2 regions of the Lysinibacillus sp. FW301-JW8 genome follow, and region 1 is predicted to be linked to the other one. Evidence: riboswitches for the same ligand, from Rfam matches in the RefSeq annotation. Region 1 holds a riboswitch; the other holds the start of a gene.
What was found. A riboswitch is a leader RNA that binds a small molecule or an ion and turns the genes downstream of it on or off. The one in region 1 is predicted to bind FMN.

Region 1 (9,278 bases):
TACCATTTTGCACTCCAAGAGATATCACTAGTACATTCGCTAGCGTAAATAACCCTAAACCTAGCAATGTAATCCAAGGCGTACCAATAATCTTTTCAAATAGCTCACTAGGATCATTAGCAGGATCAATAACAGTACCAGCCACACCAAGACCGCTATAAATAAAAATCCAACCGCCCACAACACTATAAAAAGTTAATAATAAAAAACAACCCAGTACACCCATGCGGCCAATCCATGCCCAGCCCCTTTTCGTCGGTGCAATTTTTTTATATGCAGTGACCGCCTCAGATTGGGTGCCACGTCCTAAAATATATTCTGATAATAGCATTGGTAAACCAATTAACAATGTAAATAGAACAAAGATTAGGAAAAATGCTCCACCGCCACTTTGACCAGTAACATATGGAAGCTTCCAAATCGCCCCTAATCCGATTGCCGCTCCTGCTGATGCTAAAATAAAGCCTAGTTTACTAGACCATTGTGCCTTTTTTTCACTCATCTCTTCAAACTCCTCTAGCATTTCTAAACTCTTTCTTATTCTACATGAAAACACTAGGCTCGACTAGATTAAGTTCCGTTGACAAATCTATCTATTGATTCAAGCGTTCAATCCATAAAAAAACCTCGAGCATATCAAATCACACTCGAGGTTTCATATAATCTTATTTCGTTAAATACATATTACGCTGACGATCTATCCATTTGCGCATAGTTGTAAATAATAAGGCCATGATAACAGTTAATAAAATACCTTTAACAATATTAAATGGCAAGATTCCAGCCACAATCATTTTATATAATGAATCTCCTACAACAGGCTCCATCCCTAAAAAGTACGTGTACATTGGTAAAAATACAGCATAGTTAAGAACACTCATACCAACCGCCATAACGATTGTTCCTGCTGCTAAGCCTCCAATAAGACCACCAATGTTTTTAAAACGCTTAAAAATAAAGGATACTGGTAAAATAAATAAAATACCTGTCGTGAAGTTAGCGATATGTCCTACTGGTACTCCTGTTGGCGTGCCTGAGAAAATCCAATCCAATACATTTTTAAATAACTCTACTAGAATCCCCGCTACAGGTCCCATTGTTATGGCTGCTAGTAATGCAGGCATATCACTGAAATCCACTTCCAAAAACGCTGGGAATGGTGGAATTGGGAAATTAAATAGCATTAATAAAAACGAAATACTGCTCAGCATGCCAATCGTAATAAACGATTGAAGTTTAACATTTTTCTTCATTGAAAATTCTCTCCTCTTTGCTGATTCAATCTCGCAAGAAGAAAGGTTACGATCTAATCAAATGTTATTCATGAAAAAACCCTTATGCATTGTTGGCATAAGGGAGAATAGGCATGATTAATAAACGCCATTAAACAGCAATTTTCGAGCGGGCTTTAAAGCCATGTTGAAAAAACGCTCGTTCAAAGCTAATTTAAAATAACGAATGACGATCGTACCTCCATCTTCTCCCATCCAGACTCTAACTGTCGGCCTTGGAATCGCACCAAGTCAGCCATGCAAAAAATTTTGCACAGGTCGCGGGCTGAAGAGTCTTTAGTAAATCATTCGAGCTAATGTCTTTCACATTAGCGATTTACAGCTCTATTACCGCCGGTCGGGATTTTCACCCTGCCCCGAAGATGAATCAATATTTTATTTTTGTTCTACAGCTTTACTATAATGAATTATTTAGAAAAAGTAAATAGTTCTGCTTAAAAAATCCTATTAGATTTGTATGTTTTATGGACAGTTAGTTGGTTTATCGCCATAGAAACAAGAAGGAGTATTCTCGCCACAGTTGATGTACGAGAATACTCCTTAAACTATCGCCGTAAAGTTGCTATGGCGTATCCATATACTGCTTATTTGCGCCTACAGGCTTGGGCAAGAAATTTTTTAAATCAAAGCCTTCCCAGCTTTCCTGAACTACATTATCTAAGCGTAATTGTTTATCAAAGCTTGCAGCCGTTAGCATCATTGCTTCGATTAATTGTGTTGCTCGAGCTGGCTCCATTGTCGTTAAATCAAGAGGAGCATTAAAGGTAACAACAACACCCTCTGCAACCTCCTGTACAGTATAAGTCACATTTTCTGGAACGACAGGAACATAAACATCATCATTTTTATTGCGCATAACCGTAATCGCTTCTGTTACCGAGGGAAAAGTTTGACGAAAATCGGGAGATAAATACTCCGCCCCATTATCCTGGTCTTTATATAAATAATAATTAAAATGACTTGGACCTGTTAATGACATAGCCTTACTCGGCTCTCCCTCTTGAGAAAACTCGTATGGTGTGCCATCTGCATTTTCAAACTCGACCTCTGTATACTCTGAGTCTGAAAATGTATCCTGCAAGGTTCCCTTATATTCATTTACGGGTGCAGAGGCTACATCATAATCATTTTTCTCGGGTAATACATGAATCAGCTTATCATCTTTTTCCTTCAATTCACCTTGATATGGATGGTAGTTAGTAAAGCCTTTTGCTTTCTCTTCAATTTGTGGTGCATACTTTTTATACATTTGTAATGTAGAAGGTTTTTCTTTCCCAAAATCCGCTTCAACCCGCTCATTGGGAATAATATACGTCATTGGTACGCTTTCTACATCACGACTTGCCAAACCAATACGAAAGACAACGGCATCCGTTAAGTCTTCCTCGTACACAGAGGTACGTAGAGACATAAATTTAGCATGTTCTGCAACAATGCTCGAATCCAGATAATTATCAAAATTTTCAGCAGTTTTTGCAGCTGGCCCGTCTTGCATAGTAGAATACGGAGCAATGTCAGGGGCAGTCGCCTGATCTATCTTGGAATCATTATTATTCATAAACTTAGAGCCTACACCTATTGTTAATGCGAAAACAGCAGCAACACTCATAAGAATGGGCCATTTACGGATTTTGCGCTTTGTTGTTTCTGTCTCTATACTTTGCTGTTGTTCTTGCGCTGACACTTCTTCGTCTAATGGCTGCTGGATGGCTTCTTGCAAATGAACATTATCCTGCAAGCGAGCATCTGCCAATAATCGATTTAATATTTCATCTTTAGAACGGCGGTCAGAAAGCTTAGGGGCATTGTTCAATACATGTTCTAGCTGGTCATCATCAAACTGGTTATGTGTCATTGCCGTTTCGCCTCCTGTTCTCTAACCTGTTGTAGCTGTTGCCTTAAAAATTTGATGGCACGATGCTGTGTTGTTTTTACCTTTGCTTCTGTCCAATCTAGTATTTGTGCTGTTTCTGCAATCGATAAATCTTGAAAGTAGCGCATAATAATGACCATCTTTTGGTCTCCTGTACAGTTTTCAAGTGCTGACTCTACCTGCATAAATTCATCACTTGCCTCCAGCATATCTTCCGGTGATGGTGTGTTTGAATGGAGTTGTTCCGTTTCCCAGTCAAAAAAGTCAAGTGAATGCTTTTGGCGTACTGCCTGCTTCCGAAAGTGATCGATTGCGACATTTTTAGCAATGGCAAATAGCCATGTCTTTTCACTGCTATTTCCTGCAAATTGATCGTATGAGCGCAATACTCGTACATAAACCTCGTGCGCTAAATCTTCAGCAAGTATACGGTTTTTTACTAAATAAATAAGAAACTGGAACACGTCTTGATGGTATGCATCGTATAGTCGATGGAACACGGAGTCATTCAATGCACTCCACCCCCGTTCTATAATATTTGTCGTCTTCATGTTTATAGAAGTTACAGCCAATTAATACCACTAAAGTAGCAATGATATTAATTATTCGAAAGGTAAATAAAACGTAAAGGTAGTACCTTCTTTCAGCACACTGTCAACCATAATAGTCCCTGAATGTGCCTTTACAATATTTCTAGCAATAGCTAAACCTAGGCCAGTTCCGCCTTTAGAACGCGTCCGGGCTTTGTCAGCTTTATAAAAACGTTCAAAAACATAAGGTAAGTCCTCATTTGGAATGCCATGTCCTGTATCCTGAACAGATATTTTTGCGAAGGTCGGCTCCTGCTCAATTTTGACAGTAACTGACCCTTCATCCGTATGACGGAGTGCATTGTCAACTAAATTTGTTAACACTTGTTCAATCCGATCCTCGTCAATACTTATCCTAGCTTCCTCATTGAATTCACTATCAAATACTAGACGAACATGTTTCTCTTTAGCAACCTGAGCAAATTTTTGTGTTATCCGTTCGAATGTAGAATTAATTGGGAGGGCATCCTTATAAAGCGTCATATGCCCCGATTCCATACGAGCTAAATCTAATAAATCTGTTACTAGACGTCCCATTCGCTTCGATTCATCATAGATAATTTTTGTTATTTCGTTACGTTCTTCCTGATCCTGAATAAAATCATCATCCATTAAGGCCTCTGAATAGCCCTGAAGCATTGAAATTGGCGTTCTAAGCTCATGGGATACATTGGCTATGAAATCTGAACGCAGCTTTTCTAAGCGATGCTGCTCTGTCATATCACGAATAACAGCAACTGCTCCACGTATTAATTCCCCACTGTATAGGGGGCTAATTGTAAAGGTATAATAATTTCCATCCATCTCAATTTCTTCTTCCAGTTTATCCTCAAACATTAGTACATGGTCCAGCATATGATATAACTCTGGTGGAATTGGCTTCGCACTTTGAGAGCCTTTATTAACAAACCATTTTTGCATTAAACGCTCTGCTGGTGGGTTACTTAATAATATTGTACGATCTCGATTAAACGTAATGACTGCATCTGTCATCGATGTCAAAATATTAGAAAGCTGTTCATTTTCCTGATTGATTACTTCTAGATTATGCTTTAATTGTCGCCCCATTTGATTAAAGGCAACAGCAAGCTGACCGATTTCATCATTTTGTGTTGTTGGCATTTTCGCTTCAAAATTCCCCTTTGAAATTTCAAAAGCCAATTCTCGCATTTTACGCAAAGGCGAGGTAATACGTGAGGATAGGAAAAAGGCAAAGAATGTCGTCAGCACAAAGGCTATAAAGGCAGATAAAAAGACAATTTTAGTCGTTTCTTTTGATGTTTTATGAAGTGCATCTGGACTTTGATAAATAAAGACAGCACCATGCACGGCATTCTCTACATTTAATGGGAAGCCGAGCACCACATACGATTCTATTTTTTCTTTATCCGTAGATGATGGCATCATCATTTCATTTGTAATTGGTTCATCCGATTGAAAGATTTTATGGAAAGATTTATTGGCTAATATAGCATCCTGTATTTCTTTTTTATTAACACCCTCCTGCAAAGCAAATGATACCTCGTTATCACCTGTAGCAATAAGTGCATTTGTGCTTTCGGGTAAAATATCCTTTAATAATTCCGACGTTGACTCTGCTGTTTCATTATCATCTACTATACTTGCCACCGTTGCAGCAGTTTGGCGCAACGAAATTTCTGCTTGCTGCATATGGTAATTTTGTAGAAATTCGAGCATCAATACCGTGAAAACAAATAATACAAATGAAACGAGAAGCAATATGGTTACCCATAGCTTCCCGACAACACTATTCCATATTCTATTCATTGACAACCTCAAATTTGTAGCCAACGCCCCAAACAGTAACAATCATCTTTGCAGCGTTTTCAGATACACGATTGAGTTTTTCACGTAAGCGCTTTACATGTGTATCCACAGTACGTAAATCTCCAAAGAAATCATAATGCCAAACTTCTTTTAGTAATTGTTCACGGTCAAATACTTTGTCTGGCGATTTCGCTAGGAAATAAAGCAATTCATATTCTTTCGGTGTTAAATTCACCTCAATCCCCTCTGCTGTTACACGATGGGCATCATGGTCGATCATTAAATGCTGGAATACAACCAAATCTTTAGAAGAGGATGCATTTGTCGAAGGTGAGAATGCCTGGGAACGACGTAAAATAGCCTTCACACGTAACACTACCTCACGAGGACTAAATGGTTTTACAATATAATCATCTGCTCCAAGCTCAAAGCCCTGTACACGGTTTGCTTCTTCGCCCTTGGCAGTTAATAAAATAATTGGTGTTGCTGCACGTTCACGGATTTCTGCACATACTTCAAGTCCGTCTTTTTCAGGCATCATGATATCTAATAAAATACAGTGATACTCTTTTTCTAAAGATTTTTCGATCGCTTGTTCACCATTTTCTGCTTCGTCAACAAGATACCCTTCACGCTCCAAATACATTTTTAATAAGCGTCGAATACGATCCTCGTCATCTACTACTAACACTGAAATATTTTCTGACACTTTCACGATCCCTCTCTTCCAATCTTTCTCTACATTCTATTGTACATGGTTCGACACATATTGAAAAGAAAAGAAAGCCCTCTTGCCACAAGCAAGAAGGCTTATCTTTCTAATACTAGCGACGTTGCAAATCTCATATATGCTTCCATAATAGTTCATCCTGCAAAACTTGTGCTACAAGGCAAAGGAAGTGAACGTTCACAGCTTTTTCAAGCAGACAGAACGTTATTTTACAACCGTTTTCATAGTAGATATAGGTATATGCTTATATTCCTCTACCTTAAGTACCTCTATACGTAATCTGGTCTCATATTAATTTGAAGCGTATGAGTGTAAGCCTGCAAGAATTAAGTTAACAGCAACTAAGTTGAATAAGATAATGGCGAAGCCAATTAATGCTAACCAAGCAGACTTTCTACCTTCCCAACCTTTTGAAAGGCGTAAATGTAAAAATGCTGCATAAAATAACCATGTGATAAGTGCCCATACCTCTTTTGGATCCCATCCCCAGAAACGACTCCAGGCGATTTGTGCCCAAATCATCGCAAAGATTAAAGCACCTAATGTAAATACTGGGAAACCAATTAATACGGAACGGTAGCCGATTTCATCTAGTAATTGTAAATTGACACGCTTAACAAATGGTTGGAATATTGCGCTAATACGTCGTCGAGCAATTAAACGAATTAATAAGTATAAAATCGATCCTACTAATAATGACCAAACAACCGTTGTTAATTTCTTCGCATTAATAAGTGAAGGCATTTCTACAATTGGCGACATACCATGTTCTTCAATTGCTTTAAATTCATTCATTCCAAATATCGGTGGCATATTATAAGTAATTTGACGCTCTGTACCTTCTTTATCAACATAAGAATATTTAGATTCGTAATCCATTGCCTTAAATGTAGAGGAAGCAATGACAAAGCCAACTACTAATACTAAGCAGAACATCACTGTTTCTAACCAAAAGCGCTCTTTAGTAGGCTTTGTAACATCTACTACTTTTAATAAATAAATCAGTCCAGCTACCGCACTTATTGCCAAAATCGATTGACCCAAAGCCGCTGTAATAACATGAATTGTTAGCCAATAACTTTGTAAAGATGGTACTAATGGACTTACTTCGTTCGGGAACATCGCTGCATAGGCAATTATTAAAAGTGCCACAGGTAGTGCCACTAAACCTAAAGCCGTCATGCGATAAATAAAGTAAATTAAAATAAATGCAGCAACAATGAACATACCAAAGGCTGTCGTAAATTCAAACATATTACTAACAGGTGCATGCCCTGTATGAATCCAACGAGTAATAAAATACCCAAGCTGCGAAAGGAAACCAATTATAGTTATAGCAATAGCAAGCTTGCCCCATTTATCTGTATTTTTGCCTGTAGCATTCGATTGCTTAATCGAGCCACCAAAGAATAATGTTGCTACAAGATAAGCTATAAATGCTATAAACAATAGGTTTCCGCTTATGTCAATCAAACTCATAAGGTGTTGTCACCTTCCTTTTTAGTAATGGCTGGTTCAGTCGACTTCTCGACATCTTCTGACTTCTCTAGCTGATCTATATATGGTGGTAAATCAGCAAAGGATGAAACAGCATCTAAATCTTTTTTCATGCTGAACATATTTTTATTAACATGGGCAGCCATTATCACTTTTCCATCTGGCTCTACCTGTAACCATAAACGTCTATGATTCCAATACGAACCGATTGCTACACCAATCATGAAAATAATACCGCCAACAAATAGTATAGGTATTGTGCTATCTTTACGTATCGTAAAGTTTGCTGTATTTCGCGTGTCAGCACTAGCAAATTTCATTCGATATTTATTTTCTCCAAGCGGTTCAAGAGGTGGCTTCATAATTTCAACAAAACTTACCTCTCCATCTGGTGTTTGAGGTGTTTTCATTTTAAATAAAAATGCTGGATTATTAGGGATAGAAGTTTTTGTTTGTGGTTCACCATTCTCAAAACCAGAAAAATCCGGTGTATACACTAGAATCTGTACGGAAGAACCATTTCCTAAGTCATATTCCTTTTTAGGATTCGTTAGATCAATTTCAGCTTTACCAAGTGATTCACCAGTTTCTTTATTCACCAAATCAAAATTCATCTGCTTCAATTCATTCATTCGGTAATTCATTTGATATAAAGCAAAACCATCTTCTTTTAAAGGATGGTTCACACGAATCGAGTAATCTCTCACCTTCTCAAGATTATCCAAGTCCCCAGGAAGTGAGCCTTCAGGTTGTTTGTATAAAGTGACATCCGTTTGGAAGTTTTTCGCTACTACATTGACACCTTGTGCCACCTGCTCACCCTGTGGTTTATTGTCATGAGTTTCTAAAATAAATTTATTATTTTTAATAAAATAGCCTTCCATCCCTGGTATTGCTCTCGTCTCACCTTCACGAATCCAAATTGACTCGTCTACGTAAAAGCCAGGTACTAAACGTATCATAACACCTGCTAAAAAAATAATAAGGCCGACATGGTTTATGTATGGGCCATATCGAGAAAAACGGCCGCGTTCTGCTAGAAGTGCGCTTCCATCACGTCGAACATTATATTTTAATTCAGTCATTTTTTGCTGAACTTTTTCGAGTGTATCCTCAGGATTTGAAACTTGTCCCTCTGCTATAATGCGTTGACGTTTCAAGAAACTTTCATGGCGTTTAACGCGTTGGTTTTTCAGAGACTTATGCAATGGTATCCCACGGTCTAAGCTTGCAACAATGATTGATATAGCTAACATTCCAACTAAAATTTGGAACCACCAAGTGCTATATAAATCAGATAACCCTAAATAATTATAAAGTTTTCCAAACCAGCCGTAGACTTTCTCATAATACTCGGCCTTACCTGCATCAGGAGCATTTACATATATCTCTTGAGGTAAAATTGTTCCAATTGACGCAGAGACCAATGTGATAATAATAAGGGCAATTCCCACTTTTACACTTGAGAAGAAATTCCAAATTTTATCAATAAATGTTTTGTTGTATGT
Region 2 (9,278 bases), on a different contig from region 1:
TTTTTTCGTCTGCAATAAAATCGATAAGCCAGGATGATTAATATTTAACTTCAATGACCTAATCGCCTGCACCTCTTTCGACAGTGAAGATAAATATTGCTTTGCCTGTTCAGGCTTATCTAGTTGAAGTAGTCCATGCAATACTTGTATATGATTAGTAAAATCATGTCTTAGGGAGGATACAGAAGTAATTAAGGTTTTAATTTCAGCTAGATAGGTATCCTCCGTTGCCCCAACCTCTTTAGCAACCTCTTTTTGATACCATCTTTGTAAAAATAAAAATGAAGCAATCACAATTAAAATAAATACGCCATTAAAAATAAAGATAAACAGATTATCCTCGATTACTTTTCCCTTTATGCCATTCAGTGTATCCGCACTAATATCAATGCCAAGGTATGCAATAATCGTACCTGTTTTATCTCTAATTGGTGCTCCAACTGAAAGATAAGAACCATGTACAGAATCTGGGATTACCTCTGTCACATATGTTTCTCCCATATAAGCCCTTTGTACTTGCTGCTCAGGAACTGTACAGACCTCTCCAATATCAAAGCCTTCTGTTAATTCACTAGGCATTCCCATAATCATAGCATGTGAAACCTTTGGATTATCTACCTGTAAGGTATAAACAAATAATGCACCAAGTTTAATTCTCGCATCATTTAAATAGCTTCGTAATTCCCAATAGTAATCAGTCTTTTCTGGATTATTTAAAAATCGTTGGTACGCCTCCACATCGATTGAGGATGCAATCGAAATAGCAGCTTCCAGACTTTGGTTCGCAATGGATTCTTCTACCGTTTTTTTCATTTTAATATACGATGTAAAGATATTTAAACTAGTAAACAATAGTAATAAAATAGTTGATAGGATTAGGATTAGTTTTAATTTTCGATTTTTCATACTAAGTGGTACTTCCTCATCTCTAGAAATGAATAATGACATGACATGATGTAGCTGGAGCAAGGTTTTTATAGCGGCTATGTCAACCGAAACAAATTTGTAAATGATCGTAATCATTATACTATAATAAACTTCTTCTTTTTTAGTTGTTTAGTGTTCTTCCTTTAGAGTATATTTCTTGTTTATCCTACTTTATCAAAATCATAAAAGCAATTTTTATTTTAAGTGCCAAGCAAAGTAAAAAAAGAGAGTAGCCTGCAAGCTACCTCCTTTTCGAAAACATGTATGATTTTACCAAACAGCTTTAATTTGTATAGATGATGCCTTTTATCTCTTTTGGAAGCGTTAGAGCTCTCGCCAAGTATTCTTTAAATGAAAATGCTATTGGCTGTGCATTCCCTCCGATTCCGACAAGGATCTTTAATGTTTTCGGCTGATAAATAATCGTATGTAATGTGCCGAAGTATTCGTGATAATTATCATAAAATAATGGTGAATTTTCAGCATTAAAATGTTGATAGACGGCTGTAATGGAAAGCTCTTCCTCCAGTAATTTCGTTAAAAACCGCTTTCTGTGAATAGAACCTTCTATCATTTTCTTATTTTTTTCTATTAAATGTATGGATTCAAAATGATTTGTACAAATTAATGGGTTTTCCCGCTTTATCACTTGCTTCTGTGGGGTGGCTTCTACTACTATAGCTCTCCCGCTACAATCTGTCATAGAATAATTATAGCAGTAACCATGGGGAATTTCCTTTATTAACATACATGCCTCTTCGATTGTTTTACATTGCTCTAATAGTATACGAACAATTGTAGAAGCAATAAAGCCTTCTTCAGAGTACTCATGATTAACAAAATGCAGACCAACAACTAACCCGTATTCATTCATCCCATCCAGTCTACCAATGATTTGCTGACTAAACCCGATACTTGCATAACCATTCTCTGGATTAGAAAAGACAAGCCTAGCATCGTACAAAGCTGGACTGAAATCATAATTACGGACATACATCCCATCCTTCACTAATGCTGTGCAGCCCATCTCCGGAAAAGAAATAGAATAGCCACTGTACAATCTAAGCACAGTGGCTACCGATAAAGCTGAACCAGCACTCAAGCGTTCCATCTCATGGATGAGCTGTGGACAATGTTTCTGTAAAAGTTGTTTCGCTGTTTGAGTATTAGTAGATCTAGTTAAGTGCAGTAAAATATCTTTTGGCATCTGTAGTAAAGATAAAAGCCCCTTGCTTTGCTGTAAACCAATTTGGTGATAGCTACCGCTCACATTTTCAACTTTGACGATTAACCCTTCATAACCTGACATGTTGATTTCTCTCCCTTATTGAACTTACTTATTTTCCAACATCATAAAGCTTCAAGCAAATAGAAGGTCAAGAAAATAATTATGGACTAGGTATACCAGTACCTAGTCCATTTTTTTGTTTTTACGAGAAGTTCTAGTTTTATCCTGCAAATTTAAAAATGCTGGGCGTTTACCGTAGCCTTTAGGAGATAATCTCACTAAGGATTTTTTCATATCCTGCCAATCTAAATCTGCTCCTAAATTTAAATATGGAATGCCAAGCACTCGCAAATTTGCTGTATATAGCAGAATGAAAAAAATCGCTATAAAGAAGCCATACAAGCCGAAAAATGCTGCCGCTAATATAATGATAACGCGGAATATACTCATTGCCGTGACAAAGGATTGATTGACAAGCGTATAGGCTGCAATGCTAGAAATAGCAATGACAACTATCATCGAAGGACTAGTTATACCAGCTTTAATAGCTGCATCACCAATAATTAAACCTCCAACGACACTCATTGATCCACTAATGATACTTGGGAGCCGTATATTGGCCTCACGGAACATTTCAAACATAAATACCATTAGTAATATTTCTAGAACTGTTGGAAACGGAAGCCCTGTCCTTGATTGCACAACTGTTGCTAAAAGAATCAAAGGTAATTGCTCTTGATGATAGGTCGTAAGCGCTAGCCAGAAGCCTGGTAAAAGCACGCTAATTAATATGCCAACAATGCGTAGCAGTCTTTCCATAGAACTTACAAAAATCGGATAATAATAATCCTCGCCTGATTTAAAGACTAGAAGCACGTTTGCTGGTGTAATAATGGCATAGGTGACACCATCCACCATTATTACAATTCTACCATTGATTAAGGCCTGTACAGCAAAATCAGGACGACCTGTGTAATCATGTCTAGGAAGAATTTTTGCGCTTTGCTCAATTCTCTCCATTAAAATATCGCCACTAAACACAATATCCGTATCTACTTTTTGAAGATGTACTTTGATGTCCTCTAGCATTTCTTTATTAACAATATCATCCATATAAAGGATTGCTACAGATGTTTTAGAACGCTTGCCGATTTCATATGTTTCAACACTTAATGAATTTGTAGGTAATCGTTTTCGTAATAAAGCAATATTAATATCGATATCCTCAATAAAATCGTCTCTTGGACCCTTTATGACTAATTCAAGGGATGTTTCTCTAGGCTCTCGGTTTGGCTTTTTAGGAATATAACTTGTAAATAATAATTGTGCATCTTCAAAATACAGCAGCACATGTCCTTTATAGAGTTTTGTAATGACTTCCTCTTTTTCTGAGATTTTGTTCAAATGAGGAATGTGTAGATGCTTTATAATATCTTCCGCTAATAATTCACCTGAAGTCTTTTCAAGCATCGATTGGAGCTCTTGAACAATAACGCTTTGTAGTAATTGTTCATTAATCATTGCATCACAATAAATAACATGTACTGTATGTTGCTGCATTGTATACCTTTGAAAAATCACATCAGCAGAGCGTTGAAATAATGCCTTCAAAGTTTGCAAATTTACGATTTGTTCCATTGAATATTCCTCATCTCCTACTGATTCAGCTCCAGATTCGTACATGCATCAATACACTTACACAATATTTTCCCCATGCTTGTTTAAAATATTCAGGTTTTAGGAGGATAAGATACTTTAAATGAATAATTTCAATTAAATAAAATCAAACTATGTTTTAGCCAATCATTCTCTTTAAATTCGCCATTTCAATAGCAGACATTGCAGAATCATAGCCTTTATTACCTGATTTTGTACCAGCACGTTCAATGGCTTGCTCAATATTTTCAGTTGTCACAATGCCAAAAATAACTGGCACATTTGTTGTTAATGATACATTGGCAATTCCTTTTGCTGATTCATTGCATACATAGTCATAATGTGTTGTAGAGCCACGAATCACTGTCCCTAAACCAATAATGGCATCATATTTCTTTGTTTCTGCCAGTTGTTTTGAAATAAATGGAACCTCAAATGCACCAGGAACCCATGCTACATCAATAGAGTCCTCAGCTACACCGTGACGCTTTAAACCATCGAGTGCTCCATCTAATAATTTACTTGTAATAAATTCATTGAATCGACCTACTACGATAGCAATTTTTAAGTCTGTACCAATTAATTGTGCTTCAAATGTTTTACCCATATCTAAATTCTCCTCTTTTAAATTGTAATTTTGTGATTTTGCTGACGATATAACACTAATTCTTCAATTGAAATTATTTTTAGCTGATGATGCGTTGCATAGCTGATCAATTCATCGAAGCGTAGCATTTTGCCATCGTTCCCCATAATTTCACAAATAATGCCTGCGGGAATACTGTGACAAAGCTTTGCTAAATCAGTGGTTGCTTCGGTGTGACCTCTACGCTCTAACACACCATTCTCCTTTGCGATTAGCGGAAATACATGACCAGGTCTACGAAAATCCTCTGCCTTTGCTTGTGGTTCAATCATTTTTTTTATTGTCATTGCTCGTTCGAAGGCGCTAATTCCTGTTGTTGTATCCATATGATCAATGCTAACTGTAAATGCTGTTTGATGATTGTCTGTATTGTTACTTACCATAGGTTGTAAGGCTAATTTTTGTGCGAGCTGCTGTGTAATCGGTGTGCAGATAAGGCCTCTTCCATATGTCGCCATAAAGTTTATCGTTTCAGGCGTCATATGCTCTGCTAAAGCCAGTAAATCTCCTTCATTTTCTCGATCCTCATCGTCTACTACAATAATCATCTTGCCCTGTTTTAAATCCTCTATTGCTTCTTCAATTGTGTGTAGCAATATTGGCACCTCCTTACCATTCATCGTTTAAAATCCGTTTTGTGCTAAAAAATCTCTCGTAATAGCTGGCACTTCCTGATTACGCTTTAGCTGGTGTAAAATGTATTTTCCAACTAAATCCGTTTCAATATTAACGGGAGCACCTATTTTCTTCATACCTAAAAGAGTTTCCTTATACGTGTGTGGTATTAGTGATACTGTGACACTTTTTTGCTCAACATGAAAAAGTGTTAAGCTCGTACCATCAATTGTAATAGAGCCTTTTGGTATACAGTTGTTTATTAATTCCTCGGATAGCTCAATATCAATATAAACTGCGTTTGCTAATGGTCGCTTACGTACTATTTTTCCTACTCCATCAACATGCCCAGATACAAAATGACCACCGAATCGTCCATTCGCAGGCATGGCGCGCTCTAAGTTAACTGGATCTCCTACAGCAAGCTGCTGCAAATTAGTTGCCTTCACCGTTTCTGGCATGACATCCATTGTCAGCTCTCGATCAGTAAAGTTTGTCACTGTTAAACAAACACCATTGACCGCTATACTGTCTCCGAGCTTTACATCCTCCACCATTTTTGCTGAAAGAACCGTTATTTTCATACTTTGCTGATCGATTTGCAAGGTTTTCATTGTACCAATATCCTCAACAATCCCTGTAAACATTTTTCCACCTGCTTTCTTTCTACGCGTTAAAGGCTCTATCCATCGGTTTTGTGATTCTATGCATCAGTTTTTGGGGTCAATCCATCACTTTTCTATTTCTATTCATCACTTTCAGCATTCTATCCCACTAACAAACAAAAACCCCTTCATCGTTTTGAAAGGGGTTTGGGAGTTCATATAAATAAGACGTCAACAAATAAACCTTTTGGATACTCTATTTTTTCCATAGGCTGTCATCTCATCGTTCTTCTCCCATCCAGACTATCACTGTCGGTTTTGGATTTGCACCAAATCAGCTTTCGCTCACGGACTTTGAATTGCTTCATCACCGCCGATTGGGAATTTCACCCTACCCCGAAGAACATTTCGCTATTTAATTTATTCGCTAAATAAAAAAACCTCCCAATCTCAACGACGGGAAGTTAACATAAAAGCATAATCAAATAAACCTTATAAATTCATACGAATTTAAAAAGTTTGCACTTTTACCCTTCTCCCATCCAGACTATCACTGTCGGTTTTGGATTTGCACCAAATCAGCTTTCGCTCACGGACTTTGAATTACTTCATCACCGCCGATTGGGAATTTCACCCTACCCTGAAGGATTTTATTTAGCTTATTCTTTACGATAACACTATTTTATAATATTATCCATACAATTGTTTATAAAAATTGTTCTTTTATCAAGTATGTCTTCATTAAACAGTTCTGCTACATTCAACTCCTCGATTTTCTCACAGCCGATTTGACCTCAAAAATTGTTCTGATTGAAGTTCAATTTCGCCTTGGCGTAATTGTTGCTGTCGCCTCGCTTTCGCATAGAAAATGAATGAAGATAAAATAATTGGAAAAATCACCCTTCATTTGAATTACTTTTGTTTTACAAATTAATCGACTACAACTTTAAAATTACTTACGTTTCCGTCATAATGCCACAATTGACATGCAGTACCTGACCCGTAACAAAAGAAGAATCATCAGAAGCTAAATAAATATAGGTAGGTGCAAGTTCAAATGGTTGCCCAGCTCGTTTCATCGGGGTTTCTAAGCCCATTGTTTTGACATATTCTGCGGAATAGCTAGAGACAATTAGTGGGGTCCAGATCGGTCCAGGGGCAACTGCATTCACTCGTATTCCCTTACTCGCTAATTGCAAGGATAATGATCTAGTGAATGAAACAATCGCTCCTTTTGTAGAAGAATAATCGACAAGTAACGGGGCTCCAGCGTAAGCAGTCACGGAAGCGGTGGAAATAATTGCCTCACCCTGCTTCATATAAGGTAATCCTGCCTTTGTCATATAAAAATGAGGGAAAATATTGGTTTCATAGGTATCATTCAATTGTTCTTTTGAGATATCTAAAAAGCTTTGCTGCGGGAATTGTACACCTTGATTTAAAATAAGTATGTCTTGCTTACCGTAACACTCAATCGTTTTTCTTACTGCTTCCTTAGAAAACTCGGGATGACGTAAATCCCCTTCAATTAATAGAATGGATTGCCCATATACCTCCACCATTTGCTTCGTTGCTTCTGCATCAGGTCATTCATGTGGCATATAGGTAATAGCCATCTGGGCTCCTTCCTTTGCAAATCCGATTGCAACCGCACGACCAATTCCACTATCTCCCCCAGTAATTATAGCGATTTTCCCATTTAATTTTCCGATTCCTTTATATGCCGGGTTGTCAGAAATAGGAACTGGCCGCATAACATATTCTAGCCCTGGCTGAACATCTTGATGCTGTGGTGGGAATGTAATGGGAACTTGCTTGCACTTTGTTTCATATCCAATATAAGGATATTTCGGAATCACATTGTAACCTCCTTCCAATATGGAAACTACACGATTCGATATGATTAGATATATGTTGCTAATGCTAGGAAAAGACATACAGCACGACACAACCTCTCAATTAACCATAAACAGTAAAAATGAAATCAATTTGCGGTTCACTTGACAATAAAAAATCACAGTGATATCGTGAGTCATTATTTATAGCGTCCCTTTCAACGGAGGTTTTACTGTTGCATAACCTAGTGAAAATAAGAAAGTATAAACAAATTGTATTTTATGTTCTATTAGCATTTTGCTTCATCGCCTCTGTATTTTTTGTTAATAATAACGAAGCCTTTTATCAACGCCCTATTGCAGAAGTGATTAAAATACATGTGATAGATTCAACGCCTGTAACAGATATGTATAATAATAAGGATTATGTATATACACAGCATATTACTGCTGTCTTAAAAAATGGACAAGAAAAAGGTCAGATTATCAAATTAAAAAATAACTATTCTACCTCTGGGGCATTCGATCAAGAATATCATACCGGAAATAACTTGTTTGTTACCATTAAAGAAAGCAAGGACAAGAATGGAGATTTAACAGGTACAATCTTAGACGTGAAGCGTGATCAATTCGTTTTAATGATAACGTGGGTGTTTATTTTTGCATTGCTAATAGTTGGCAGGAAGCAAGGGTTGTTTTCAATTATAAGTTTAATGGTGAATGCTCTTGTTTTATCATATTCCTTAGATTTATACGTAAAGCATTCAAATATAAGCTTGTTACTCATCAGCGGGGTCTGTGTTCTTTTATTTACAGTTATTTCTTTAATTCTCATTAACGGCTTTAATGAAAAAACTTATGCAGCAATTGTTGCAACACTTTTAGGAACCTTTATTTCTGTATTGATTAGCGCTTTAGTTCTATGGATTACATCCGAGAATGGGCTTCGATATGAAGAAATGCAATTTCTAACACGACCTTATCGAGTGATTTTTATGGCTGGGTTATTTATTGGGGCACTAGGAGCTGTAATGGATGTCTCTATTACAATGTCTTCTTCAATTTTTGCCTTATTTAATCAAAATCAAAATATTTCTAATCAAGCACTGAAAACCTCTGGGATGGATATCGGAAAAGACATTATGGGAACAATTACAAGTATTTTGTTTTTTGTTTATATTAGTGGTTCAATTCCTATGTTAATTTTATATTTGAAAAACTCTTATCCATTAGGACAAACACTTTCCTTGAACCTTTCATTAGAATTAACTAGGGCCCTTTCAGGTGGAATTGGTGTTGTCTTAACAATTCCCATTAGTCTATACACTTCTATTTTTTTCATTAATCGAAAGAGGGCAAAATAATGAATGTATTAGTGTGGTTAACTGCTATTTTATTCATCTTGATGATCGTTATTGGCGGAAAAAAAGGAGCACGATCTTTCCTATCTTTATTTATAAACTTTGGGGTTCTCTTTATTACTATCTTTTTAATGACTAATCCAAAAAATAGTCCAATTTTATTAACGTTGATCGCCTGTATTGTTATAAGTTGGATTAGCCTTTTTTATATTAATCAAATAAGTAGTAAAACAGTCACTGCTTTTATTTCTACGATGATAACAATCATTATTTTGTTACTTTTCATTGTATGGATAACGGATAAATCTATGCTTCAAGGATTTGGAGAGGAATCAACAGAGGAAATTAGTATATTCTCCCTTTATATTGGTGTCAATTTTGTGCAAATCAGTGCTTCGGTTATCA

Region 2: it holds a riboswitch for FMN, as region 1 does, so the genes downstream of both, ribE (riboflavin synthase) here and AC3WOM_RS08350 (ECF transporter S component) in region 1, are expected to answer to the same signal.

The regions. Positions count from the first base shown of each region.
Region 1 is NZ_JBYTBB010000015.1:12,284-21,561, forward strand. It holds gene AC3WOM_RS08345 (sodium-dependent transporter) at 1-502, opposite strand, end outside; gene AC3WOM_RS08350 (ECF transporter S component) at 666-1,253, opposite strand; FMN riboswitch at 1,472-1,660, opposite strand; gene AC3WOM_RS08355 (RNA polymerase subunit sigma) at 1,855-3,147, opposite strand; gene sigX (RNA polymerase sigma factor SigX) at 3,144-3,677, opposite strand; gene AC3WOM_RS08365 (ATP-binding protein) at 3,768-5,543, opposite strand; gene AC3WOM_RS08370 (response regulator transcription factor) at 5,536-6,252, opposite strand; gene ccsB (c-type cytochrome biogenesis protein CcsB) at 6,565-7,752, opposite strand; gene resB (cytochrome c biogenesis protein ResB) at 7,749-9,278, opposite strand, start outside.
Region 2 is NZ_JBYTBB010000004.1:85,373-94,650, reverse strand. It holds gene AC3WOM_RS03025 (sensor histidine kinase) at 1-906, opposite strand, end outside; gene AC3WOM_RS03020 (C45 family autoproteolytic acyltransferase/hydrolase) at 1,211-2,236, opposite strand; gene AC3WOM_RS03015 (spore germination protein) at 2,339-3,793, opposite strand; gene ribH (6,7-dimethyl-8-ribityllumazine synthase) at 3,951-4,418, opposite strand; gene ribB (3,4-dihydroxy-2-butanone-4-phosphate synthase) at 4,436-5,053, opposite strand; gene ribE (riboflavin synthase) at 5,081-5,719, opposite strand; FMN riboswitch at 5,960-6,085, opposite strand; FMN riboswitch at 6,204-6,329, opposite strand; partial or broken gene AC3WOM_RS02995 (SDR family oxidoreductase) at 6,634-7,536, opposite strand; gene AC3WOM_RS02990 (YibE/F family protein) at 7,749-8,876, shown strand; gene AC3WOM_RS02985 (YibE/F family protein) at 8,876-9,278, shown strand, end outside.